Regions from separate parts of the Undibacterium sp. Ji83W genome, predicted to be linked through region 1. Evidence: riboswitches for the same ligand, from Rfam matches in the RefSeq annotation. Region 1 holds a riboswitch; the other holds the start of a gene.

Region 1 (5,386 bases):
CCAGTGGGTCTTTCAATAGATTATCTGCTGCCGCAGCAACGGTATTAAGTTTGATGATAGCGACGAGGGTAGTCACAAAGAACAGAGCAAGGATGAGTACAAAGCCCAGGCCTAAGCGTTTGCCCACCGAAAGGTGTTTAACTAGAGAGGTCATAGATTTTCTATTTGTTGTCGTAAGACAAATTGAAAATGCAGACCCCTATACTGATGTATGGTGTGGCGGATGGCCTGCATCATAAAGATTGGAAATATAATTTCCATGCGGCAATTATACGTTGAAGTTATAAGCTAAATGTATGAAGTTTGTATGCTTTTTATGCAAATTTTTATAACAATTGTTGCATCTGCTATAGCTAAATCTTATGTGGCCGCATGTCATGAGGTTAGCTTGACCAGGACATGGTCAAGATTTGTTAAGTACAGTCTAGACGAAAATTTACAAAAAACCATCCAGATATTCAGCCGCGCCAACATGCTTTTTTGGCTTGCTTAAAAGGCATGTTAAACGGGCCTTGGTCGTCAGGACTGTGTCTTGTTTAGCAAGTAGAGCAGTATGGCTTTTTGCACAGGCAAGAGTAAGTTTTTTTGCTGATAACCTGTAAAACCTGCGTAGCTGACCGGGTCAAGGGCGATTTCTTTGCCTATGGAAAATGGCGGCGTTGGCAAAAACTTTGGACTACCCATTTGCTCAAGGTGTGCGGTTGTCAATGACCATTCTGCATTGTCATAAGTGCCAGGCCAGCCATCAGTGATGACAATATCGAAGCTGGAAGAAATCGATGAGGTATAGCTGACGTGAGGCTTTTCTTCATGAAAAGCAGCTTCACATATCTGGGTAATCTGAAACTCCATCACTGACGCCAGTTCATGCCAGGACAGCATGACATTGCTGGGCGGCCCCCACAGACATATTCGCGCTTGCCTTATTGGAGCGATTTGCTGGTTCACATAATAAGCATCCGTCAACACCTCACAAGGATGTCCCAGGCTGGACAGCGCATTGATGACAGGGCGGCGGCTATCACTGGCAAACTGCGCGAGGCGCTCGTGATTGCGTTCACGTATGACATAGACATCGTAAAAGTCATCCAGGTAAGCCGCAAGGTCAGTTGTTCTTTCTGCCGTCTTGAGCAAATTGGGCAGTTCAATAAAACTCAAGCCCAGTTCCTGAAATGCCTGTATGAAACTGGTGCGGGTCCGTATACCATTTCCTTCAAAAGACCAGGCGACTCTTCCCTGGATTTGCATATCGGCTTGCCCGACCATGTCCCAGATATTGGTGATATCGTTCGCGGATAGATCAGAGATCTGAATCAGGTTCATACAATATTGCCTTGCGAAAAAGCCGGTGCTGTTGCCAGTTCAAGCTGCGTCAGGAAAAACATGGCCTGCTCGCGATTCTCACCACACATATCAAACGAAGGCTGCAAGCCTGCACAAACTGCTGGCCGGTCTGGACGTCCAAAAATTTTACAAGCCAAATGTTCGTCGAGTTGTATGCAAGGCACACCTGCGGGTTTGCCGTTGGGCATACCAGGTATGGCACTGCTGATGGACGGTGCTATGCAGCAGGCGGCGCAACGGGGGCGGCAGGAAAAAGAAGTACTCATGTACGCATTTTAATGGATGCGGATGTTGTCGCGCCAGCATAAAAAAGCATCAAGAAATTTACCAGGCAGGCGGGAGGTATTAAATGCACAAGCTCCCGCCTGCTTTTTATACAATTTACTGCATCACTATTTCAAATATCAACCACTGACATTCATGCGCTGTGTATGTGTCCACTGATGATCATAGTCGGACACGGCAGAGCCATAGGTTCTGTAAGTTTTGCCTTCGCCTGGCCATGGGTTCATGATGTAGATGTAGTTGCTGCCGTTATACACTTCATAGCCTGTGCCGACCATGATATGGCCGCCGCCATTGGTCCAGCCATAGCGGATGACAAAGGGGCGGTTGGCATTGATGTCATTGACCACCGTGTTCCATGACGATGCATAGCTATAGGCAGTATTTGACACCCCCCAATGTGCCAGGATGTTTTGCACGCTGCCGCCGCTGCCGTACATGGAGTTAGGCTGGTTGGCGTTGCTGTTCCAGTTAAAATTGGTATTGCCACAGGCGTAATTCAGGCCATAAGCCCAGTTCACGATCTGGCACTGGCTGGGATTTTGATTGTAGAAGCTCAGCAATGCCTTGCTGCTGCCTGCCCAGCACCACTGGCTATGCTCTTGCGTGACCAGCGGCACATTCAATGCACGGTATTGCGCATAAACGCTGGGTATGCCCAGCATTGCTCCCAAGACGAATATGAGCTTTAACAGATTTTTTTTCATGATATCTCCGTATTTATTGTAGGTATATTCAGATGGTTGCTGGTTTAGCGGAAGCTGTCGATATTGCGTTTGACACTGACACGCAAAGGTTCAAGAATGTCGCTTTGTTCCAGCAAGCCATTGTTGGCAGATTGTGTGCCAAGTTTTTCACTGCGCTGTTGCAGCAGCAAAGTCTGACGTGCTGAATGCAGGGGGGCAAAGCGGGCACGTGCATCGGTAGGCGAAACTACTTCCAGAAAATCCGACATGGCTTGATAGACACGGATAAAGCGCAAGTTGGAGCGTGTGCTATTGCCGTGTACGGCAATAGCTGCATCGACGTCCTTGGCCAGCACTGCGCCACCATACGAAGTTACACCCCAGCGCCCGTTGTTTTGCCGCAGTGTTGCCAGACCTATCGGTGTGTCATTGAGGGTGATGACAAAGCGCCATTCGCCGGTTGCTTTTGCCATGCTGCGCAAATCACCACGGCCATTCATGACATCTTGCGGCGGCAGGCTATAGACTGGAAAACCATAGCCTATCTTGGCATCCTTGAGGTCTTGCACATCATTGACTTCGAGCGGGAATTCAGGCGGCAAAGTGCCGCCGCGACGCTGCACATTGAACTGCACAAACTCGGCAAAATCGCGTTGCGCAGCAGCACTGACCAGACGTGCCTGATCAGTTGTTCCACCAATATCGCTGGTCACATTTTGTGCCAATAGTGAAGGGCTGGCGACAGCACAACTGATACTGAGTATCAAAGCGGCCAGGGTGGATTTTTTGAATCTTGAAACAGGGTGAAAATGCATGATGATTTACTCCTTGGTTAAATTTAGACAATAGCTCGCCCATTCAAGCGGACTGGGCGGCTTGAAACACGGCATGGCTGGGCATGCCGGACAACATTCCCGCGCAAACGGGAATAGGGGATCAGCTTATAGAGCGGTTCAGAACTCTATAACCAGAATTTTTATTAGAAAGAACTTGAGCTGGTCAGCGTCAATAATGAATGTGACTACACTGCGGTCGTATATCGTGTGAGAGAAAAAGACTTGTGGTGATACTGAGATCATCTTTGTAGTTAGGGACATCATGGCTGGCTGCGTGCTGAGTATCGCGCATGCTGTTGAACACGGTTTTGCAATCAGTGTAGAACCCGGTTTTATAGATGGACAGCGCGCAGGCGGCCGCCATCGCGGTGACAGTGTCACCGTTCAAATGGATGAATTTCATGGTATGCAGACTCCAGACGTCAAAGGGATGTCCGTGCGCAGTTACGCAACGGATACCCCCTCTGTCCTGGACCTGAGAGATTTCGCCTGCGCCTGCTGGTAAGGTCGCAATGCTTGCTCCTTCGGTGTGCCTGGCGACGTAGTCAGGCAGCTCTTCAGAGTTGGCGGAACTCATTTCATAAATAATAATGAGGTGCGCTTGATTCATAAGGCTGTCAGCCTTATGAATCAAACCCTTCGGGAACTGGTGATTTGGGCGCATTGCTGTGTTGTATTGCTTGCCAAGGCATGAGCCTTGGCCGCACACCACGCCTTGCACTGCATCCCAAATCGCCTTGTTCGCACCCACCCTTATTCATGAAATGAGTTCCAATGATAACGGTCCCTTTTGCCTGAGAGTTTCCGGGGCGGTTGCTCCTTCGGCGCTGTCCTTATTTGACAGTCTCTCCCGATATCATTTTTTTCGTAATGTGCTCAACCTGTTGTACAAGTTGTAGAAATGAGCATAGTGCACACATTACTCATTTGCAAATCATTTTTGATGTCAAATGGTTTATTTTTCTGTTTTCATGGAATCTGTGATTTGTATCCCACATGAGTATCTGCGTTTGGCTTTTACTTGACTGTCAGGCTATGATTGCTGAATATTTCAATCACCTCACCATCCATGACTCAGCAATTGACTGGCAAATCCCGATTAAAAGAATGTTCAATTTTGCGTGAACTCAGCCTGGCCTGTGCAATGGCATTGGGCTTTTCTGCCATGCACGTCCATGCACAAATCAAACCCGCCGCGCAGGATGCTGTCAATGACAAAGTGAAGGAAAGCGCCTGGCTGTCTGATCCTGCATTGACACAGTTGGTGCAAAAAATGGTGGAAAGCCGTTTCATGCCTTATAAGGTGGTGGGGCAAAAAAGTGACAAGGACATGCTCAGCTATAAAGCCTACTTCCATCCCTTCCCCAAGGATATGGAGAGATTTTATTCTTACTGGGGCATGACGGCAGAATGGTATATCGCCCGCAAAAACAGCATGGTGCAAGAGGGCTATCAAGAAATCTGGCACCAGTCTTTTCGCGATGCTGGAAATACCGAATTGCATCAGGCTGTGTGGATGAAGCGATCAACAGAAAATCCTGAACTGCAAAAACTGGGCAGCAATTATGCTGATGAAGAACATGAGCAAAACATCCTGGTTGGCATGCTGTGGCGCGGCGAATTCAAAAAACTCGATATTGCACTGGATAGCGCGTTTGCACAAAACAAGGCTGGCAGGCTGAAGTCAAATACCCTGTATAAGCGTTTTGGCACTTTGTCGCGGTTGGACAAAGATTTTCAAAAGCAGTTTGACGTCTGGGTAAAATCCAGCATGTATGGCTATGCTTATCTGGCACGCGGCATGTTCTTGCAGCAGCAGGCATGGGACGCTCGTGGTGATAAACTGGCCGCCGAAACCAGTAAAAAACAGTTTGCTGATTTTCATAAATTATCCAGCGTGGCAAGGGTAGACCTCACCAAAGCCAATGAAAAAATCAAGTCTTGCGCTATCTGCGCAGGTGAATTGATAGTCAATAACAGGGCACTTGGCATTAAGGAAGGTGACAACGCCTTGCTGAAAAACGCGCTGCAATATGACCCCAAATTGTATTCGCCAGTGTATGCCTATCTGAGCAAATTGCTGCCTCAATGGGGCGGTTCTTTTTCTGAGATGGAGACTTTCATCGGCAACATCAGAAAGACCACGGGTGATGAAATACTGGTGGATGAATTGAAATCACGCCTCTGTTATTACCAGGGCATCGCCATTTACCGCGAAGACCAGGAAGGTGCACG
Region 2 (5,386 bases), 450 kb from region 1:
CTGGGCCGCCACCACCGTGAGGAATACAGAAAGTTTTGTGCAAATTCAAATGGCTAACGTCGCCACCAAATTTGCCTGGTGCGGCTACGCCAACCAGCGCATTCATGTTCGCGCCGTCAACGTAGACCTGACCACCGTGGCTATGCACGATTTCGCACAGTTGCTGTATGCCTTCTTCAAACACACCATGCGTGGATGGATAAGTCACCATCGCTGCGGCCAGGTTGGCACTGTGTTTTTCTGCCTTGGCTTGCAGGTCAGCCAGATCAACGTTGCCCTTGTCATCACAGGCAACCACGACCACGTCCATGCCCACCATGCTGGCAGATGCCGGATTGGTGCCGTGAGCAGAAGATGGAATCAGGCAGATATTGCGGTGTGCTTCACCACGGGATGCGTGGTAAGCCTGGATCACCAGCAAGCCAGCATATTCACCTTGGGAACCGGCATTTGGTTGCAGGGATACGGCGTCGTAGCCGGTAGCTGCACACAGCATGGCTTCCAGTTGATCGATCATTTCGCGGTAACCGATGGTCTGGTCATTTGGCGCGAATGGATGGATGCTGGAGAATTCAGGCCAGGTCACTGGGATCATTTCGCTGGTCGCGTTCAGTTTCATCGTGCATGAACCCAGCGGTATCATGGTGCGGTCCAGCGCCAGGTCTTTGTCAGCCAGGCTGCGCAGGTAGCGCAGCATTTCATGTTCTGCGTGATAGCGGTTGAACGTTGGATGTGTCAGATAAGTTGTGCCACGTGTCAGCGCTGCCGGGTAAGCATCATTGACGCCAGCTTCTATCGCTGCAAAATCTGGTGCTGTAGTAACACCACTTGCCTTGGCAAAAATCGCCCATAAAGCTTCAACATCAGTACGTGTCACTGTCTCATCCAGAGAGACGCCAACTTGCGTTGCACTAATCTGGCGCAGGTTGTAGCCAGCAGCCTGGGCAGCCTGATGGTAGTCCGCAGCATTGGCGACATTAACTGTGAGGGTGTCGAAGTAAGTAGTGTTGGCGATAGCCAGACCTTGTTGTTTCAGACCACCAGCCAGAACACCTGTCAGGCGGTGTACGCGCAAGGCGATCTGGCGCAAGCCTGCAGGGCCGTGATAGACGGCATACATGGAGGCAATCACTGCCAGTAACACTTGGGCAGTACAGATATTCGACGTGGCTTTTTCACGGCGGATATGTTGTTCGCGTGTTTGCAGGGCCAGGCGATAAGCCTTGTTACCTTGTGCATCGACTGTCACGCCAACCAGACGACCAGGCATGCTGCGTTTGAATGCATCGCGTGTACCCATGTAACCTGCATGCGGGCCACCAAAACCCAGTGGTACGCCAAAGCGCTGGCTGTTACCAACCACGACGTCAGCACCCCACTCGCCTGGAGACGCGATCAGTGTCAATGCCAGCAAATCGGCAGCAGCGATGACCATCGCACCCTTGGCATGCAAGGCTGCCGCGTATTCGCGGTAATCCATGATGGAACCATCAACGCCGGGGTATTGCAACAAGACGCCGAAGCAATCATTGTCCAGCGCTTCATTGCCAGCACAGGTGCGTACTTCTATACCCAGCGGCTTGGCGCGAGTTTCTATGATTTCACGTGTCTGTGGCAAGACATCGGCAGCGACATAAAACACATTGGATTTGGATTTGCCTACGCGCTGTATCAGCGTCATCGCTTCTGCTGCAGCCGTGCCTTCATCGAGCATGGATGCATTGGCGATGTCCATGCCAGTCAGGTCAGTGATGACTTGCTGGAAGTTCAAAATGGCTTCCAGGCGTCCCTGGGAAATCTCTGGCTGATACGGTGTATAAGCTGTGTACCAGGCAGGGTTTTCAAAGATATTGCGCAGGATAACGCCAGGAGTATGCGTGTTGTAATAACCCTGACCGATCAAAGACTTCAGTACACGGTTTTTCGACGCCAGTGCCTTCAATGTGGCCAGTGCTTCCTGTTCGGACTTGGCTTCTGTGAATTGCGCCAGTGGCAGCACATCGTGACGGCGGATATTGGCCGGGACGATGGCATCAATCAGGGCTGTGCGGTCAGCATAGCCCAGGGTTTTCAGCATGGCGGCTTGTTCTGCTTCAGAAGGGCCGATATGGCGAGCGATGAAAGCGTCATGCGCTTCCAGTTGGGTCAGTGAAGGACGGGTCATGGTATATGGGGTACAGAAGAGTAACGTGGAATATCAGGCGGAGCTATGCGGGGCCAAGGATTTCATTGCATCATGCAAATCCAAAGCAATAAGGTGACCATCAGGCCACCTTATGTGCATTAATTAAGCAATATTTTTTGCGTAAGCTTCAGCATTCATCAAGGCATCAACATCAGCAATATTGGCTGGTTTCAGTTTGAACAGCCATGCTGCAAACGCATCAGCATTGATGGATTCTGGTGCATCGGCCAGTGCTTCATTGATGGCAACAACTTCACCAGTCACTGGTGCATAAATATCACCAGCTGCCTTGACGGATTCAACCACTGCACAGTCCTTGCCTGCTTCGAGTGCTGTGCCAACTTTAGGCAGGTCAACGAAAACGATATCGCCCAAAGCATCTTGAGCAAATTCAGTAATGCCGACAGTGATCGTGCCGTCTGCTTCTGTGCGTACCCATTCGTGGGATGTGGTGTATTTCAAGTCTGCTGGTACGTTCATGATGGGCTCCAGTTAAATAAATTGTTTTAAATAATAATGAGTGGCTAATCAATAGTAGTCAGTACCAGTAGCTGTACTGACTGCAGATCAAATTATACGGCCAGGATTTTGCCGTTACGGACAAAAGGCAGTTTGACAACAGATGCTGCCAATTGCTTGTCACGGATAACAACATGCACAGTATCGCCTACCGACACACCCATAGGCAAACGCGCCAGTGCAATTGCCTGCTCCATGGTGGGGCTGAAAGTGCCGCTGGTGATTTCGCCTTCGCCTTGTGCGCATACCACTTTTTGATGGGCACGCAGGATGCCGCCTTTTTCACGCAGGATCAGGCCCAGGAACTGGGCGTTCTGTCCTTGTGTTTGCAGTGCTTGCTTGCCGACGAAATCACGTTCGCTGACCAGGTCTATGGTCCATGCCAGACCAGCATCGAGCGGGTTGACTGTTTCATCCATGTCCTGACCATACAAATTCATACCAGCTTCCAGACGCAAGGTGTCACGCGCACCCAGGCCAGCAGGTTTGACACCGGCTGCAACCAGGGCATTCCAGAAATCAGTCACACGGTCAGCAGACACGGCAATTTCAAAACCGTCTTCACCGGTATAACCAGTACGTGCCACCATGACTTCACCAAAGGAAGTGTCGGCCACGATGACTGCGTTAAAAGGTTTGATTTCTGCACTGGCAGCTTTGGTCTCTGGCAAGACTTCCCATGCCTTGGCGCGGGCGTTCGGGCCTTGCACTGCCACCAGGGCAAAAGCGTTAGCACCATCACGGCGCTGGGTAATGGTCAGGCCGCTATTGGTTTCTGCATTGCGGGCATTCATCCAGGCGATGTCTTTTTCTGCGGTGCCAGCATTGACGACCAGGCGGAACCAGTTTTCGCTGAAGAAATAAATGATGAGGTCGTCGATGACCGTGCCTTCAGGCTTCAGCATGCAGGAATACAGGGCCTTGCCCGCTACCTGCAATTTATCGACATTATTGGCAACCAGGTCACGCAGGAAGCTGCGTACATTTTCACCCTGCAAATCGACGACACACATATGGGATACATCAAACATGCCGCAATCAGTGCGCACTGCATGATGTTCTTCGATTTGGGAACCATAGTTGACGGGCATGTCCCAGCCGCCAAAATCAACCATTTTTGCACCAGCCGCACGATGGGCTGCATTGAGGGGAGTTGCCTTGAGTGATGTCGCTGCTTGCGTCATGAGTGCCTCGCTACCAGATTGAAGGGACGAACAAACGCATGCCGACGAATAAACGCCGCATGCGCTGAAATCGCATACCCCTCTGTCCTGGTACCTGAGAGATTACGGGAGCCATGTATGTTTGCTGCCCGCGCGCACCTTCGGTGGGTAGTCCGGCGAATTGCTGTGCCGCTACCGCTCTCCAGAGTTGGGGCAACTTTTAACTACCCCGTTGATCAGTCCTTTGTGCCTGAGAGTTTTTTGGGTATTAGCCCCTTCGGCGGCAACTTTCGTCGCGCTCTCCCGATCAAGTAGCGCGATTATATAAGGCTTGCAAGGGCTTGGATAGTTGAGCGTGGAAATATTTACAGAAAAGTCGCTGGAATAGTAAAAAAATGAGCAAAACAACAAGCCAGGACAAAAGCAACAAGATTGCGAGCAATAAAACCACTTATAAAACTTACGCGAAACTTACTACAAAGACCTGATCAGCAAGAGCAACCAAAGCCAGACCACTATCAATTTTGACGCTCTTCCCTGTGTTAATTTGTAACTATTGTTTTAAGAGGAAACAATCACGGGAATGATCAGCATCCATTGTTACCCTAGCTCCGATTTTATTTCTATTGTGCAAATATTCGCTTCACCAAATTGAATGCCAAAGCAGATCTTTTAATACAAAAGAGATCAGTTGCGCAGAGGTTTGGGGTAAGCGATTTTTTTTTAAAACTGACGAAGCAAAAAACCCGGAGGGAAAATGAATAACAAAAAATTGAATTTGATCGCCTTTGCCATCATCGCAGCAGCTGGCAGTGCAGGTAATGTCTACGCAGCAGACTGGCCTTCCGGTTTTTCCAAATGTGCCGATGAAGGCGGCATCTGCAAAGTAGGCGACAAAGCACTGCAGGTATCGTTTGGATTGAAAGACAAATGGGTGGTCAAATCGCTGTCTGGCAATGTCAGTTGTACTGCCGCCACCTTTGGTGTCGCCGCAACTGCTGACACCAAAGAGAAATGTGCCGTGGGACCAGCTGGCGCGCCAGATACTGGCGGTGGCAGTGGCTCAAATGACGGTCCTGGCTCTGGCTCTGGCACAGCGCCAGCCGGACACAGCGGCGGCTTTGCCGGGCTGGTCACTGGTGGTGGCACAGTGGCAGCAGTAACCGTCACAACAGCAGCACAAATGCAGGCAGCGCTTGATGCTTATAATGGTACCGGTGGTCTGGTGATACGCTATAACGGTACTTTTGATTTCCGCACTATTCCTGATGCCTGCACACAATGGAAAAAAGCCAAAGGCGCGATAGTCGAAATCAAGAATAAAGGCAATGTCACGATTGAAGGTAGCAATGGCTCAGCGGCTAATTTTGGCATCGCCGTCAAAGGTGGCGCGACCAATGTCATTATCCGCAACATGACCATAGGCTTACTGCCTGGTTCTATTGATGCCATAGGCATTGAAGGCCAGAGCGGCAAATTCCCGGGCTATGTCTGGATAGACCACAACACCCTGTTCAGC

The links. Region 1 has a riboswitch for glycine ahead of ACO0LD_RS03940 (hypothetical protein). Riboswitches for the same ligand answer to the same signal wherever they lie in the genome.
Region 2: it holds a riboswitch for glycine, as region 1 does, so the genes downstream of both, gcvT (glycine cleavage system aminomethyltransferase GcvT) here and ACO0LD_RS03940 (hypothetical protein) in region 1, are expected to answer to the same signal.

The regions. Positions count from the first base shown of each region.
Region 1 is NZ_JBMPOZ010000001.1:869,461-874,846, reverse strand. Features, by position in the region: gene ACO0LD_RS03965 (methyl-accepting chemotaxis protein) at 1-154, opposite strand, end outside; gene ACO0LD_RS03960 (ornithine carbamoyltransferase) at 520-1,323, opposite strand; gene ACO0LD_RS03955 (YkgJ family cysteine cluster protein) at 1,320-1,610, opposite strand; gene ACO0LD_RS03950 (C39 family peptidase) at 1,749-2,336, opposite strand; gene ACO0LD_RS03945 (hypothetical protein) at 2,381-3,130, opposite strand; gene ACO0LD_RS03940 (hypothetical protein) at 3,321-3,554, opposite strand; glycine riboswitch at 3,606-3,722, opposite strand; glycine riboswitch at 3,923-4,014, opposite strand; gene ACO0LD_RS03935 (tetratricopeptide repeat protein) at 4,191-5,386, shown strand, end outside.
Region 2 is NZ_JBMPOZ010000001.1:422,640-428,025, forward strand. Features, by position in the region: gene gcvP (aminomethyl-transferring glycine dehydrogenase) at 1-2,164, opposite strand, end outside; gene gcvH (glycine cleavage system protein GcvH) at 2,288-2,665, opposite strand; gene gcvT (glycine cleavage system aminomethyltransferase GcvT) at 2,758-3,888, opposite strand; glycine riboswitch at 3,961-4,083, opposite strand; glycine riboswitch at 4,095-4,183, opposite strand; gene ACO0LD_RS01955 (pectate lyase family protein) at 4,625-5,386, shown strand, end outside.